DNA from 2 places in the Pseudomonas benzopyrenica genome. Region 1 is predicted to be linked to the other one. Evidence: predicted binding sites of a transcription regulator. Region 1 holds the regulator's gene; the other holds the start of a gene.

Region 1 (7,386 bases):
CTCCACGGCGGAGACCTTACGCATCAGTGTTTCCCCAGCAAGGCATCGCGCAGATCCGGCGCGGCATAGTGGAAGGGTACCGGGCCATCGGGGATGCCCTGCATGAACTGGCGAACCCGCGGATCCGGCGATTCGCGCAATTCCTTCGGCGTGCCCTGCCCCAGCACCTTGGTGTCGCCCACCACATAGAGGTAGTCGGCGATGCTGGCGGTCTCGGCCAGGTCGTGGGAGACCACGATGCTGGTCAATCCAAGGGCTTGGTTGAGCAGGCGGATCAAGCGCACCAGCACACCCATGGCGATAGGGTCCTGGCCGACGAAGGGCTCGTCGTACATGAGGATCTGCGGATCCAGGGCGATGGCCCGCGCCAGGGCGACCCGGCGCTTCATGCCACCCGACAACTCGTCCGGCATCAGTTCGACGGCGCCACGCAACCCCACCGCCTGCAACTTGAGCAAGACGAGATCGCGGATCATTTCCTCGGGCAGCTTGGTGTGCACGCGCAGCGGAAAGGCCACGTTCTCGAACACATCGAGGTCGGTGAACAACGCGCCACTCTGGAACAGCACGCCCATCTGACGGCGCATCTCGAACAGTTCGCCCCGGGACAGCTGCGGCAGATTGGCGCCATTGACCCAGATCTCGCCGCTGCTCGGTCGCAACTGGGCGGCGATGAGACGCAATAGAGTGGTCTTGCCACTGCCGGACGGTCCCATGATCCCGGTGACCTTGCCCCGCGGGATGCGGATATCGACGCGGTCGTAGATGAGACGCGTGCCGCGCTTGAAGGAAACGCCCTTCAACTCCACGGCGTACGGGCTATCGACGGTCATCAAGACTCCTAACGTTCAACTCTGTGCAGGGAGACGCCGCTCCGCCGCTTCAGGGCACGCGATGCTCGTGTGCGGCGGCCCCGGCAAAAGGGCGGCACTATAGCATTCGTTGCCGATGAGACTTCCAAGCTGCAGGCGGCGTTGCTGTGTGTCGCGGCTTTGCGCATATAATTTCCGATTGTCCCGTCACCTGCCTTCTGACCCATGCCCGACTCAATAGATTTCATCGCTTCCGCCAAGCGCACCATAGATGTAGAGCGAGTGGCCGTGGCCGCCCTGGGCGAACGCATCGACGCAAGCTTTGCCGCCGCCTGTCGCCACCTGCTCGCCTGCCGTGGGCGTATCGTGGTCCTGGGCATGGGCAAATCCGGGCATGTCGGCAACAAGATCGCCGCGACCCTGGCCAGCACCGGCAGCCCGGCCTTCTTCGTGCATCCGGCCGAAGCCAGCCATGGCGACATGGGCATGATCACCCGCGATGACGTCATCATCGCCATCTCCCAGTCGGGCACCTCCAGTGAGATCCTGACCCTGCTGCCGCTGATCAAGCGCCTAGGCGTCCCTTTGATCAGCTTTGCCGGCAATCCCGCCTCGCCGCTGGCCAAGGCCGCGGACGTCAACCTGGACACCAGCGTCGCCACCGAGGCCTGCCCGCTCAATCTGGCACCCACCTCCTCCACCACCGTCGCCCTGGTGCTGGGCGATGCCCTGGCCATCGCCCTGCTCGAGGCCCGCGGCTTCACCGCCGAGGACTTCGCCTTTTCCCACCCGGGCGGTGCCCTGGGCCGGCGCCTGCTGCTCAAGGTGGAAAACGTCATGCATGCCGGCGCCGACCTGCCGCAGGTCGGCGAAGACACCCTGGTGTCCGATGCCTTGCTGGAGATGTCGCGCAAGGGGCTGGGCATGACCAGCGTGCTCGCCGCCGATGGCCGTCTCGCCGGCATCTTCACCGACGGCGATCTGCGTCGTGCCCTGGATCGCGGCATCGATGTGCGCACCACGCCCATCGCAACCGTGATGACCCGTGGTGGTCGAACCGCCAGGGCGCCGATGCTCGCGGCCGAGGCGTTGAAGATCATGGAGGAGCACAAGATCAACGCGCTGGTGGTGATCGATGACGAGCGGCGCCCGATCGGTGCCCTCAACATGGGTGACCTGCTACGCGCCGGGGTGCTGTAGGCCGGGTTATACTGCCCGACTAATACGCCGCACTCTCGTGTTCAACCCGCCGCCCTGGTGCGGCCCACCACAGGTACCCTCATGTTTCGCAGCTTGCGCCGCCCCGTGCTGTTGGTCCTGATCGCCGCCGCGCTCATCGCGATCGGCTACTGGAACATCCTGCCGCAGCGCTTCGTCGATGCTCCGGCCTCGTCGACCCCGCAAGACAGCGCCATCGACGGCTACGCCCTCAATACCCGGACGATCCAGTATCGTCTGGACGGCAAGATCCAGTACGAACTCAAGGCCGAGCGCAGCGAACACGTCAAGGCGACCGACGTCACCCTGGTGACCCGCCCCGACATGCTGGCCTTTCGCGGTACCGACTATCCCTGGCACATTCGCAGTGCCCGCGCCGAGGTCGCCCCCGGTGGCAGTCAGGCGGAGCTGATCGATGACGTGCGCGTCGAGCGTACCGATGAGAAAGGCCGCCCAGTGGTGTTGACCACCACCCGCATGACCGTCTTTCCTGACAAACAATATGCGCAAACCGAGCAAGCCGTTAGAATCGAGGCCGCCAATGGGGTGACCACGGCCAATGGCATGAAAGCGTATCTAGAAGACGGCAGAATGCTCCTGCTGTCCAACGTAAGAGGCCAGCATGAGGTTCGTTAAAACCCTCCCCTTCCTGTTCACCCTCGGCGCCACCCTTGGCAGTGCCGCGGCTTGGGCCCTGCCGACCGATCGCACCCAGCCGATCCGCGTGCAGGCCGACAGCGCCGAGCTCGACGACAAGCAGGGCGTGGCCGTGTACCGCGGAGACGTGGTCATCACCCAGGGCAGCATGAAGATCACCGGCAATACGGTGACCCTGACCCAGGACAACCAGGGCAACATCAAGGTCGCCACCGCAGTGGGCAAGCCGGCCTACTACGAGCAGAAGCCTTCGGCGGACAAGGACATCGTCAAGGCCTACGGTCTGACCATCCAGTATTTCGCCCAGGAAAATCGCATCATCCTGATCGACCAGGCCAAGGTGGTCCAACAGGGCAACACCTTCGAAGGCGAGAAGATCGTCTACGACACTCAGCGCCAGATCGTCAACGCCGGTCGCGCCAATGGCAGCAAGGTCACCACGCCGCGGCCGAGGATCGACATGGTCATCCAGCCCAAGGATCAGCAGCAGTCGGGGCAGGGACAATGACGGTTACGCTCAAAGCCCAGCATCTGGCCAAGAGCTACAAGGGTCGTCAGGTCGTTCGCGACGTCAGCGTCAGCATCGACAGCGGTCAGATCGTCGGCCTGCTCGGTCCGAACGGCGCCGGCAAGACCACTTGCTTCTACATGATCGTCGGCCTGGTCAAGGCCGATCAGGGCCGCGTGCTGATCGACGATCAGGACGTCACCGCCCTGCCCATGCACGGTCGTGCCCGCGCCGGGATCGGTTACCTGCCGCAGGAAGCCTCGATCTTTCGCAAGCTGACCGTGGCCGACAACATCCTCGGCATCCTGGAAACCCGCAAGGACCTGGACAAGGCCGGCCGTCTGCGCGAGCTGGAAAGCCTGTTGCAGGAATTCCACATCACTCATATCCGCGACAACCGCGGCATGAGCCTGTCGGGTGGCGAGCGTCGCCGTGTCGAGATCGCCCGCGCCCTGGCCACCGCGCCCAAGTTCATCCTGCTGGACGAACCCTTCGCCGGTGTGGACCCCATCTCGGTGGGTGACATCAAGCAGATCATCCGCCACCTCAAGGCCAAGGGTATCGGTGTGCTCATCACCGACCACAACGTGCGGGAAACCCTGACCATCTGCGAAACGGCTTACATCGTCAACGATGGCCAGCTCATCGCCGAGGGTACCGCCGAAGAAGTCCTCGCCAATGACCTGGTGAAGGAAGTCTATCTGGGCCACGAATTCCGCCTCTAGGCAAACCCGGGGAAACAAGGCATATAATTTGCTAACGCTCGCAGGGTTCGCGAGGTTCGGTGGCGCTGTTCGCGTCGGTAGACAAGGTGTATTTCCGCAGCCATGAAACCATCGCTAGTCCTCAAGATGGGCCAGCAGCTGACGATGACGCCGCAGCTGCAACAAGCCATACGTCTGCTCCAGCTCTCGACGCTCGACTTGCAGCAGGAGATCCAGGAAGCCCTGGAATCCAATCCGATGCTGGAACGCCAGGAAGAAGGCGAAGACTTCGACCAGAGCGAAGCCGCGGGCGAAGGCGATGAGAGCTCAGGCTCCGGCACCATGGAAACCACCTTCAAGGAAACCTCGGTCGCCACCAACGAGATGGCCGACGAATCCGAGTGGAGCGAGCGCATCCCCAGCGACAGCGAGCTGCCGGTCGATACCGCCTGGGAAGACATCTACCAGACCAGCGCCAGCAGCCTGCCCAGCAACGACGACGACGAGTGGGACTTTACCACCCGTACCTCCGCCGGCGAGAGCCTGCAGACCCACCTGCTCTGGCAGCTGAACCTGGCGCCTATGTCGGATCTCGACCGCCTGATCGCCCTGGCGATCATCGACGGCATCGACACCGACGGCTATCTGCAGGAAAGCCTGGAAGACATCCATGCTTCCCTCGATCCCGAGCTGGAAGTCGATCTCGACGAGGTCGAGGTGGTGCTCAGACGCGTCCAGCAATTCGAGCCCGCCGGCGTCGCCGCGCGCAACCTGCGCGAATGCCTGCTGATCCAGCTGGCCCAGCTGCCCGCCACCCTGCCCCTGCTCGGCGAAGCCAAGCGCCTGGTTGGCGACTACCTGGATCTGCTAGGCAGCCGTGACTATGCGCAGTTGATGCGGCGCATGAAGATCAAGGAAGACGAGCTCAAGCCGATAATCGAGCTGATCCAGACCTTGCACCCGCGTCCCGGCTCGCAGATCGAATCCGGCGAAGCCGAATACGTGGTGCCGGACGTCATCGTGCGCAAGCACAACGAGCGTTGGCTGGTGGAGCTCAATCAGGAAGCCGTACCGCGCCTGCGGGTCAATCCCCAGTACGCCGGTTTCGTCAAACGCGCCGACAGCAGCGCCGACAACACCTACATGCGCAACCAGCTCCAGGAAGCGCGCTGGTTCATCAAGAGCCTGCAGAGCCGCAACGAGACCCTGATGAAGGTGGCGACCCAGATCGTCGAGCACCAGCGGGGTTTTCTCGAATATGGCGAAGAGGCCATGAAGCCGTTGGTCCTGCACGACATCGCCGAGGCGGTGGGCATGCACGAGTCGACCATCTCCCGGGTGACCACCCAGAAATTCATGCACACCCCGCGTGGCATCTACGAACTCAAGTACTTCTTCTCCAGCCACGTCAGCACCGCCGAGGGCGGCGAATGCTCCTCCACCGCGATCCGCGCGATCATCAAGAAATTGGTGGCGGCGGAAAACGCGAAAAAGCCGTTGAGTGACAGCAAGATCGCTGGTTTACTGGAATCGCAAGGTATACAAGTCGCTCGTCGCACGGTGGCTAAGTATCGGGAATCCCTGGGTATCGCTCCGTCCAGCGAACGCAAGCGTCTCCTCTGACGCGTCCTGATGTGTGACCGTGCCTCGATCGACCCGTGTCATGTCGGCGAGCAGCTTCGCCGATCGCAGCCCGGCAATAAGGAGAAGCGGTATGCAAGTCAACATCAGTGGCCATCAGCTTGAAGTGACAGAAGCCCTGCGTGACTACATCGGCGAGAAACTCGCCCGCCTCGAACGGCACTTCGATCGCATCACCAACGTCCAGGTCATCCTGGAAGTGGACAAGCTCAAGCAAAAGGCCGAAGCCACCCTGCACGTCTCCGGCGCTGCGGTGGTCGCCAACGCCGAGCACGACGACATGTATGCCGCCATAGATCTCCTGGCCGACAAGCTCGACCGCCAACTGATTAAACACAAGGAAAAATCGATCGAACGCCAGCAGGGCATTGGCGTCCGCTGAGGTTCGATCGCCGCTTTATGATCAAACTCGAAAACATCCTGACCCCCGGCCGTACCCAGACGGGTGCGCCGGGTGGCAGCAAAGCCGCCGTACTGGAACGCATCGCCGAGCTGGCCGCGCAGGAACTGCCCGGCCATGATGCGGCGCACATCCATGAATGCCTGATGGCGCGCGAACGCCTGGGCTCCACTGGTTTCGGCAATGGCATCGCCATTCCCCACTGCCGCCTGGCGGGTCTGCAGCAACCGCTGTGCGTGCTCTTCCACCTGCAGCAGCCGGTGGACTTCGATTCCCTGGACGGCGCCCCGGTAGACCTGGTATTCGTCCTGCTGGTCCCGGAAGCGGCCACCGAACAACACCTCACCCTGCTACGCCAGATCGCCGGCATCCTGGATCGCGCCGACATCCGCGACCGACTGCGCAAGGCCAAGGACAGCCAGGCGCTCTATCAGATCGTCGTCGAGGCCCAGAGCGGACACTGACATGCACCTCATCATCGTGAGCGGACGTTCCGGGTCGGGCAAGAGTACGGCGCTCAACGTGCTTGAGGACAATGGCTTCTATTGCATCGACAACCTGCCGGCCAGTCTGCTACCCGAGCTGGCCCAGCACGCCCTGACCGACATGGAGCGGCCCCAGCCCAAGGTCGCCCTGTCCATCGATGCACGCAACCTGCCCAGCCAGTTGCAGCGCTTTCCCGAATTGCTCGAACAGGTACGCAGCCGCAACATCCGCTGTGACATCCTCTATCTGGATGCCGATGACCAGACGCTGCTCAAGCGCTTTTCCGAGACGCGCCGCCGGCATCCGCTGTCCAACCAGGAAAGATCCCTGGCCGAGGCCATTCACGACGAACAGGTGCTGCTGTCGCCCATCGCCGATCTGTCCGACCTGAAGATCGACACCACTCACCTGAATCTCTATCAGCTGCGCGACATCCTCAAATTGCGCCTGCTGAACGCGCCGGAGCCGGGTACCGCCTACCTGGTCGAGTCCTTTGGCTTCAAGCGCGGCCTGCCGGTGGATGCCGACATGGTCTTCGACGTGCGCTTCCTGCCCAATCCCTATTGGAAACCGGACCTGCGCGATTTTTCCGGACTGGACGCCCCGGTGCGGGAGTATCTCGAGCAACAGCCCGAGGTAGAGACCCTGTACAATGACATCCGCGATTACCTGGTGAAGTGGCTGCCGCGTTTCGCCGCCAACAACAGGTCCTATGTGACCGTGGCCATCGGCTGTACCGGTGGTCATCACCGTTCGGTCTATCTGGCCGATCGCCTGGGTCGCGAACTCAAAGACCTGCTCAAGAACGTCCAGATTCGTCACCGCGATCTCTGACGCCCGTTTCGTTTCGACAAGGACAGACTCAATGCCTGCCCAACAGATCACCATCATCAACAAGCTGGGTCTGCACGCCCGTGCCGCCGCCAAGTTCGTCGGCGTGGCTGGCCGCTATCCCGCCAG
Region 2 (7,386 bases), 2.1 Mb from region 1:
ATCCTCCGACGGCGGCAGATTGCCGCCAAGCTTGCGTTCGGAGGTTCTTTAGCAAGCGCCGTTCCAAAAACTGAAAACCTTTTAAAATCAGTAGCCTGAAAATAGAAAAGCCTCCCGAGGGAGGCTTTTCCTGACGCCGAAGCGGCAAGCCGTCAGAGAAACGACATCAACGCAGGTTGATGATGGTCTGGGTAATGGCGTTCTCGGTCTCGATGGTCTTGGCGTTGGCCTGGTAGTTGCGCTGCGCCACGATCATGTCGACCAGCTCGGTGGAGATGTCCACGTTGGATGCCTCCAGAGCACCGGACTGCAGGGCACCCAGGGTGCCGGAGCGCGGTGTGCCGACTACTGGCTGACCCGATTCCGACGACTCGGTCCAGGAGGTCTTGCCCATGGGGGTCAGGCCCTGGACGTTGGCGAAGTTGGCCAGCACGACCTGACCCTGCACCTTGGACTGACCATTGGTGTAACGTGCGAAGATCTGGCCGGTATCGTCGATTTCCAGACCGGACAGCTGGCCCGTGGTGTAGCCGTCCTGGTTGACGCTGGTCACGGCGAAGGCACTGCTGTATTGGGTCGAGCCGCGCATGTCCAAGGTTATGCCGGCCGGGTTGGCGACAGCGCCATTGGAGGCCCAGGTCGCCGGGGTACCGCCGTTGGAGATGGCCGGGACCCAGTTGTCCAGCTTGAGCACGCCCTCGAAGGTGTTGGTGGTGGCGTTATTGACCTGCTTGAGATCGGTCGAGGCCACCTTGCCGCCATCGAGCGCGCCGCTGCTGGTGAACGGCAAGGTCACGGTGTAGGGCGTAGCAACCTTGGTGGTCGCGTCTTCCTTGGTGGGATCGCCCGGATTGCGGCCGTCGATCAGCACGTTCATGGTCCAGGAGTTGTTCGCGCCCTTGACGAAATACTGCGACAGGACGTGGGCGTTGCCCTGGCTGTCGTAGATGTTCACCGAGGTCGAGGAGTTGTAGCTGGTCGGATCGGACGGATTGAACGGGGTGGTGGTCGGCGTCGTCTGGGTCGAGTTCAGGTTGACCGTCTGCTTGATCGAGCTGGACGCCTTGGGCGCTTGGCTGGCGGTCTCGATACGCAGGTCGCTGCGCACGCCCGGCTGCAGCAGGCCTTGGTCATTGGTGGTATAGCCCTGCAGCTTGTAGCCGTTGTTGTCGACGATGAAGCCTTGCTTGTCGGTGCCGAAGTAACCGGCACGGGTGTACTGGATAGCGCCATTGTTGCTGGTGACGAAGAAGCCGTTGCCGTTGATGCCCATGTCCAGCGCGTTCTGCGTGGAATCGATGGTGCCCTGGTTGAACAGCTGGCCGACGTTGCCGAGCAGCACGCCGCTGCCCTGGGCATTCTTGCCAGTGCCCAGTACCGAGGCGGCATAGAGGTCCTGGAACTCCGCCCGCGACTGCTTGAAGCCGACGGTGCTGGCGTTGGCGATGTTGTTGCCGGTGATGTTGAGGTCACTGGACGCGGCCTTGATGCCGCTCAAACCGATATTGAAAGACATGCTGGATTCCTCGTGTGCCGCGCCTTACTGGCCGACCGCCTGGACTTTGGAGATGCCGATGCTGCCGACGCCGGCAAGGTTGAGTGTCATTTCGCCGCCGTTCTGCCCGAGCGTCACACTATCGACGTTGGCTGGCAGACTGGTCTTCATGGCCGTGGTGGTGTCGTTCACGTTCGCCTGGGCCTCGAAGCGGTAGGTGCCGGCAGCCAGCTTCTTGCCGCTGGCATCGGTGCCGTCCCAGGTGAAGTTCACCAGGCCACTGGACTGCTGCCCCAGGTTCAGACGATTCACCTGACTGCCCGCATCGTTGTAGACGTTGACCCAGACGTTCGGACTGGAAGCGGTCAGGTTGAGCGCCCCCTTGAAGTCCGCACTGGTGTCCACCTTGACCTTGTCGGTATCGACGATCACCTTGCGACCAACCAGAGTGGAAGCCTGCAGTGCCTGGGAAGACTGACTACCAGAGAGAATCGAGCCGACGCTGGTATTCAGGTTGGTGATGCCCTCGACGGTACTGAACTGCGCCAGCTGGGCGATGAATTCGCCGTTGCCCTGCGGCTCCAGCGGATTCTGGTTGTTCATCTGAGCAACCATCAGCTTGAGGAACTCGTCCTTGCCGAGCTTGCCACCCTTCTTGCCATCGCTGGCGGTGGTTTCGGCGGACGTGCCGGTCTTGTTGACGGAGTACTTGTCGAGTACCGATTGAGCGGTGGAGTTGGTCGTGCTGATGGCCATGGCGCCGGTTCCTTACTGACCGAGGGTCAGTACCTTCTGCATCATCTGTTTGGCGGTATTCATCATTTCCGCGTTGGTCTGGAAGGCGCGACTGGCCGAAATCATGTCGGCCATCTCCTCCACCACGTTCACGTTGGGGTAATAGACGTAGCCTTCCTTGTCCGCCATGGGATGATTGGGCTCGTAGCGCTTCTGCACCTCGCTCGGATCCTCGACGATACCCTTGACCTCCACCCCGACCCCGGCCTGGCCCTGGTCGTCGAACAGCGAAGCACCGCCCTGGGCCGCGTTGAACTGGGCAGCGAACACCGGATGCCGCGCCTTGTAGGTCTGATCGACGCTGGAGGAGACGGAGTCGGCGTTGGCCATGTTGCTGGCCACGGTATTGAGGCGCACGTTCTGGGCGCTCATGCCGCTACCGGCGATGTTGAACAGCGAACTCAGGGACATGGCTATTCTCCGCGCAGGGCCGACATCAGCCCCTTGAACTTGCTATTGAGCAGGGTGAAGCTGGCCTGGAAATTCATCGCGTTCTCGGCGTAGTTGGCCTGCTCGACCTGCGCATCCACGGTGTTCTGGTCCACCGAGGGCTGCGTGGGAATGCGATACTTCAAGGCCGAGTCGCCCATGCCCATGTCGAAGCCTTCGGCAGCGATATGGCGGCTGTTGGTGGTTTCCAGCTGATAGTGGCCGGAAGCCCCTGGCGCGCTCTTGGCCGCCTGCTCTGCCATGACGGCGCTGAAATCCAGATCCCGCGCCTTGTAGCCCGGGGTATCGGCATTGGCGATGTTGTTGCCCAATACTTCGGCGCGCTGCGAACGGAAGTTGAGCGCCTGCTCGTGCAACCCGAGTGCTTTGTCGAAACTGATGCTCATGTCGAGAGACCTTTGACGTGGCTTGCAAGCGATTTAGCAAGGCCCGTGCCAGTATCCAACATCCATCTAAATCAAGGGCTTAGCGCGACGCGGCAGTCAGAACGACGGCAAGCGGCAAGGTTTTTCCGCCACCTTTGCCGGCCCCCGAGGCAGGTGCGGCAAAACTTTGGCGCAAAAGAAAGGGCAGACCTGGGTCTGCCCTTTGGGTGTCCATCGACCGGCCTATTTGGCCTTGTAGATGATGCCCGGATTGCACTGCACCATCTGATAGAGATCCGGCAAGCCGTTGAGGGCTTCGGACGCACCCAGGAACAGATAGCCGCCCGGCTTGAGAGTGGCATGGATGCGGGTGAGGATGTCCTTCTTCACGTCAGCGGAGAAGTAGATGAGCACGTTGCGGCAGAACACCATGTCGAACTTGCCGAGGCTGGCATAGCTGTCCAATAGATTCAGGGCGCGGAATTCGATCCGACTGCGAATCGCCGGCTTGACCGCCCAGCGATTTGGCTGGAGCACGTCGAAGTAGCGCTGCAGGCGTTCCTGGGACAGACCGCGACCGATGGCCAGAGAATCGTATTCACCGGATTTCGCCGCCGTGAGAATGGCACCGGACAGATCGGTCGCCACGATCTGCATGCCGCCACGCCCCTGCCCTGCCGCGCTGCGCTCGAATTCGTCCATGGTCATGGACAGCGAATAAGGCTCCTGCCCCGACGAGCAGGCCGCCGACCAGACCCGCAGGCGCTGGCCGAAGGTGTTCTTGGTCAATTCCGGCAGGAGGCGGTTCTTGAGCACCTCGAAGGGATAGGTGTCGCGAAACCAGAGGGTTTCGTTGGTCGTCATCGCATCGATGACCTTTTCCCGCAAACCGCCGCGGGGCTGCATCTGGATGCGCTGCACCAACTCCGACAACGTCTTGATCCCCTCGGTCTCCATCAGCTTGTTGAGCCGACTGGAGACGAGGTACTGCTTGTTGTCACCGAGCAGGATCCCGCTGGATTTCTCGAGGAAATCACGAAAAAGCACAAAATCCGCGTTGACTGCTGACACTGCCGCTCCGCCTTCTGGATACCGGGATAGAGACGCCTTCACCTAGTGACTGTCGACCGCGTTGATGCGCTCGGCTACCCGGGAGGCAAGATCATCGGGACGGAACTTGGCCAGGAAGTCGTCCGCACCGACCTTCTTGACCATCGCCTGGTTGAAGACGCCGGACAAGGAGGTATGCAGCAGTATATGCACTTTCTGCATCCGCGGATCATGACGGATTTCCGCCGTCAGGGTGTAGCCGTCCATTTCCGGCATCTCGATGTCGGAAATGATCATCAGCAATTCCTCTTCCGGGCGCTTGCCTTCAGCCACCATGGCCTGCAGGTAGTTCAGCGCCTGACGACCGTCGTTGAGGGAAATGACCTCTACCCCGACGGTTTCCAGGCAGCGGCTCACCTGCTTGCGCGCCACCGAGGAGTCATCAACGATCAGGACGCGCTTGGTGACGGCCTTGGCCTGTACCATTTCGCTGATGACGCCGGCCGACACCGTTTCGACGGACGGCGCCACTTCGGACAGGATCTTCTCCACGTCGATGATCTCGACGAGTTGGTTGTCGACGCGGGTGACGGCGGTAAGGTAGTGATCACGCCCGGTGCCCTTGGGCGGCGGGTTGATGCCTTCCCAGTTCATGTTGACGATGCGCTCCACCGAACGCACCAGAAAGCCCTGCACCTTGGTGTTGTACTCGGTAATGATCACGAAGCAATTGTTGATGTCCGGCAACCCGCGGCGACCGGTGGCCATGGCCAGGTCGATGATGGGAAAGGTGCCGCCACGAATGCTGGCCACGCCCCGTACCACCGGACTCGATTTCGGCATCACGGTGAGCTTGGGGCACTGCAGCACCTCCTTCACCTTGAAGACGTTGATGCCGTAGAGCTGCGAGCCGTCCAGGCGGAACAGCAGCAGTTCCAGACGGTTCTGGCCCACCAGTTGGGTACGTTGGTTGACTGCGTCCAATACACCAGCCATTTGGCGACTCCTCTCGTTGCCACAGACCGGTTGAAAAACTCGGCACAGGGCTTGCTTAGATGTGACTCATGAAGATCGAAGCGACGTGTTTCCGACCTATGAAAACCTCTTGCCGCTGGGCTGCGAATCTTGTGTTGATCCTGACATGCCTGGGCGGAAAGGCCTATGCAGAAGGCGACTACACCTCATCTGACGAACTTATCGGCGCTGTCGAAAGTTTTCTTGAGGAGCGCGTGCAGGAATATTTGCTGGAGACCAGTTCCAACGCACGCCACGAAAATCAGATCAACTCGTTGGATCCCCGGTTACGCCTGGCGGCCTGCGACAAACCCCTGACGCTTTCACAGCAAGGCAACCCCACGCCGGTGGGCCGGATCAACATCAAGGTCCGCTGCGAAGGCAGCAGTCCCTGGACGGTGTTCGTGCCGGTCCAGGTCAAGCTGTATCGGCCCGTGGTGGTTACCCTGCAGCCTCTGCTGCGCGGTGCGGTGCTGGATGACCAGAACGTGGCCCTGGTGGAGCGGGACGTCGGCACCCTGACCCAGGGTTATCTGACCAGCCTGGAACAGGTGCTGGGGACCCAGCTGAAACGCCAGGTGGTCAGCGGGCAGGTCATGGCGCCTTCCTTTATCGAGCAAGCCGAACTCATTCGCAAGGGTGAGCAGGTGGTCATCAATGCCCGTAGCGCCTCCTTCAGCATTCGCATGCAGGGCGAAGCCCTCAGCGCGGGCGCCAAGGACGAGGAAATCCGCGTACGCAACCTGAGTTCGAACCGGGTGATCCGCGGTCGGGTGGTCGATCAGGGGCAGGTGGAGGTAGCGCTTTAGCGAGAGCGGCAAAAGGAGTACCTTGAACGTCCGCATCCTGAACCTCTGCGTGCCATCCTGTCGAAGGATGTGACACGGCGCACAGGTCTACGGCTAAAGTTTCGGCTCAGCACGCCGATAAGCCGGATATGCGAACGAGACGACACGAGGATCTCCACTCATGGCTCTAGATATCAATCGCCTGAATTCGTCCTCTACTGCAGGCATAGGCAACACCAAGGCCGCCTCTACCAAGGACGTATCCACGGCTCAGACCAGCGACGTCAAGGCCACCCAAGGCACCGCCTCCGGCGAGTCGGTGAGCTTGAGCGCTGAAGCCAAGCAACTGAGTTCCCTGACCGCAGGGCTCAAGGATCTGCCGGTGGTCGACAGCGACAAGGTCAGCCGCCTGAAACAGGCCATCGCCGATGGCTCCTACAAGGTCGACAGCCAGAAGGTGGCCGACAAGCTGATGGCGTTCGAGTCCTGACGCCCGGTTCGGCACGGCCTTCCTGACGATCGTAACTAAGGTTCGAACGGAAACCGCGCCATGACCAATGCTACCTTGCTCGACATCACTCGCCACGACATCGACCTGAGCGAGCAACTGCTGGCCCTGATCGAGCAGGAATTCCAGGCCTTGAGCGAGCGCCAGCTCGATCGGCTGGAAGCGCTGCTGGGCCCCAAGCAGATCCTGCTCAAGCAGCTCGACCAGCATGCCCAGCAGCGCACCGTCCTGCTTCAGGCTCAGGGTTTGCGGGCGGATCTGCCGGGCTTGCAGGCCTATGCCGCCCGACAGCCCGATGGTGAGGAACTGCTGGCTCTCTCCAGCCAGCTCGCGCAGCTCATGGAGCAATGCAAAGCCCACAACGTCCGCAATGGCCAGATCATCCACGCCAATCGTTTCGTGGTGGGCAAGTTGCTGAATGTGCTGCAGGGTACCTCGGCGCCCACGCTGTACAACCGTCGCGGTAACCAGACCGGCGGTGGCTATCAGCGCCCGCTGAGCTCGGCGTGAGCAGTGGATTTTTCTCACAGCGCGTTTTTCGCTGTACAGCTGGCCGTTAGCCATTATCCTTGCTGACCGCTGTTTACAGGAGTTTCCAGGTGCAAGGCTCTTCCGCTAGCGACAATGCCCCCCAACCCCCCCAGGTCTATCGCTCCAAGGGCGAGATCCTGGCGTGTCTGCGGCCGGCGCAACAGCAGCACATCCCGCTGCGGATCACCTTCAATCGCCAAGGGCAGCAATTCCAGAGCTTCGTCGTCGAGATCGACGAAGCCAAGGGCCTGATCGCGCTGGACGAATTCATTCCCCGTGAGGCCGAACGCCTGCTCGAGCAGGGTCAGTCCTTTCGGGTGGACAGCTTTCACGAAGGCATCAAGGTCACCTGGCAGATCGACCGTCCGGTCGAGTTCAGCGAACTGGACG

What was found. Region 1 encodes sigma-54, which starts transcription at its own class of promoters, with help from an activator protein. Its sites were predicted from a motif close to ANTGGCATNNANNTTGCTNT; they were not measured.
Region 2: flgB (flagellar basal body rod protein FlgB) is a predicted target of sigma-54. The motif match lies at 3,160-3,179, and genes of this name have one in related genera.

What each region holds. Positions count from the first base shown of each region.
Region 1 covers NZ_CP145723.1:1,318,966-1,326,351, reverse strand. Annotated here, with positions in the region: gene mlaE (lipid asymmetry maintenance ABC transporter permease subunit MlaE) at 1-24, opposite strand, end outside; gene V6W80_RS06085 (ATP-binding cassette domain-containing protein) at 24-833, opposite strand; gene V6W80_RS06080 (KpsF/GutQ family sugar-phosphate isomerase) at 1,038-2,012, shown strand; gene lptC (LPS export ABC transporter periplasmic protein LptC) at 2,094-2,666, shown strand; gene lptA (lipopolysaccharide transport periplasmic protein LptA) at 2,653-3,195, shown strand; gene lptB (LPS export ABC transporter ATP-binding protein) at 3,192-3,920, shown strand; gene V6W80_RS06060 (RNA polymerase factor sigma-54) at 4,023-5,522, shown strand; gene hpf (ribosome hibernation-promoting factor, HPF/YfiA family) at 5,614-5,922, shown strand; gene ptsN (PTS IIA-like nitrogen regulatory protein PtsN) at 5,940-6,404, shown strand; gene rapZ (RNase adapter RapZ) at 6,406-7,260, shown strand; gene V6W80_RS06040 (HPr family phosphocarrier protein) at 7,292-7,386, shown strand, end outside.
Region 2 covers NZ_CP145723.1:3,427,141-3,434,526, forward strand. Annotated here, with positions in the region: gene flgE (flagellar hook protein FlgE) at 167-1,516, opposite strand; gene V6W80_RS16215 (flagellar hook assembly protein FlgD) at 1,541-2,251, opposite strand; gene flgC (flagellar basal body rod protein FlgC) at 2,264-2,701, opposite strand; gene flgB (flagellar basal body rod protein FlgB) at 2,704-3,126, opposite strand; gene cheR (protein-glutamate O-methyltransferase CheR) at 3,349-4,176, opposite strand; gene V6W80_RS16235 (chemotaxis protein CheV) at 4,219-5,151, opposite strand; gene flgA (flagellar basal body P-ring formation chaperone FlgA) at 5,250-5,978, shown strand; gene flgM (flagellar biosynthesis anti-sigma factor FlgM) at 6,139-6,447, shown strand; gene V6W80_RS16250 (flagella synthesis protein FlgN) at 6,508-6,975, shown strand; gene V6W80_RS16255 (flagellar brake protein) at 7,065-7,386, shown strand, end outside.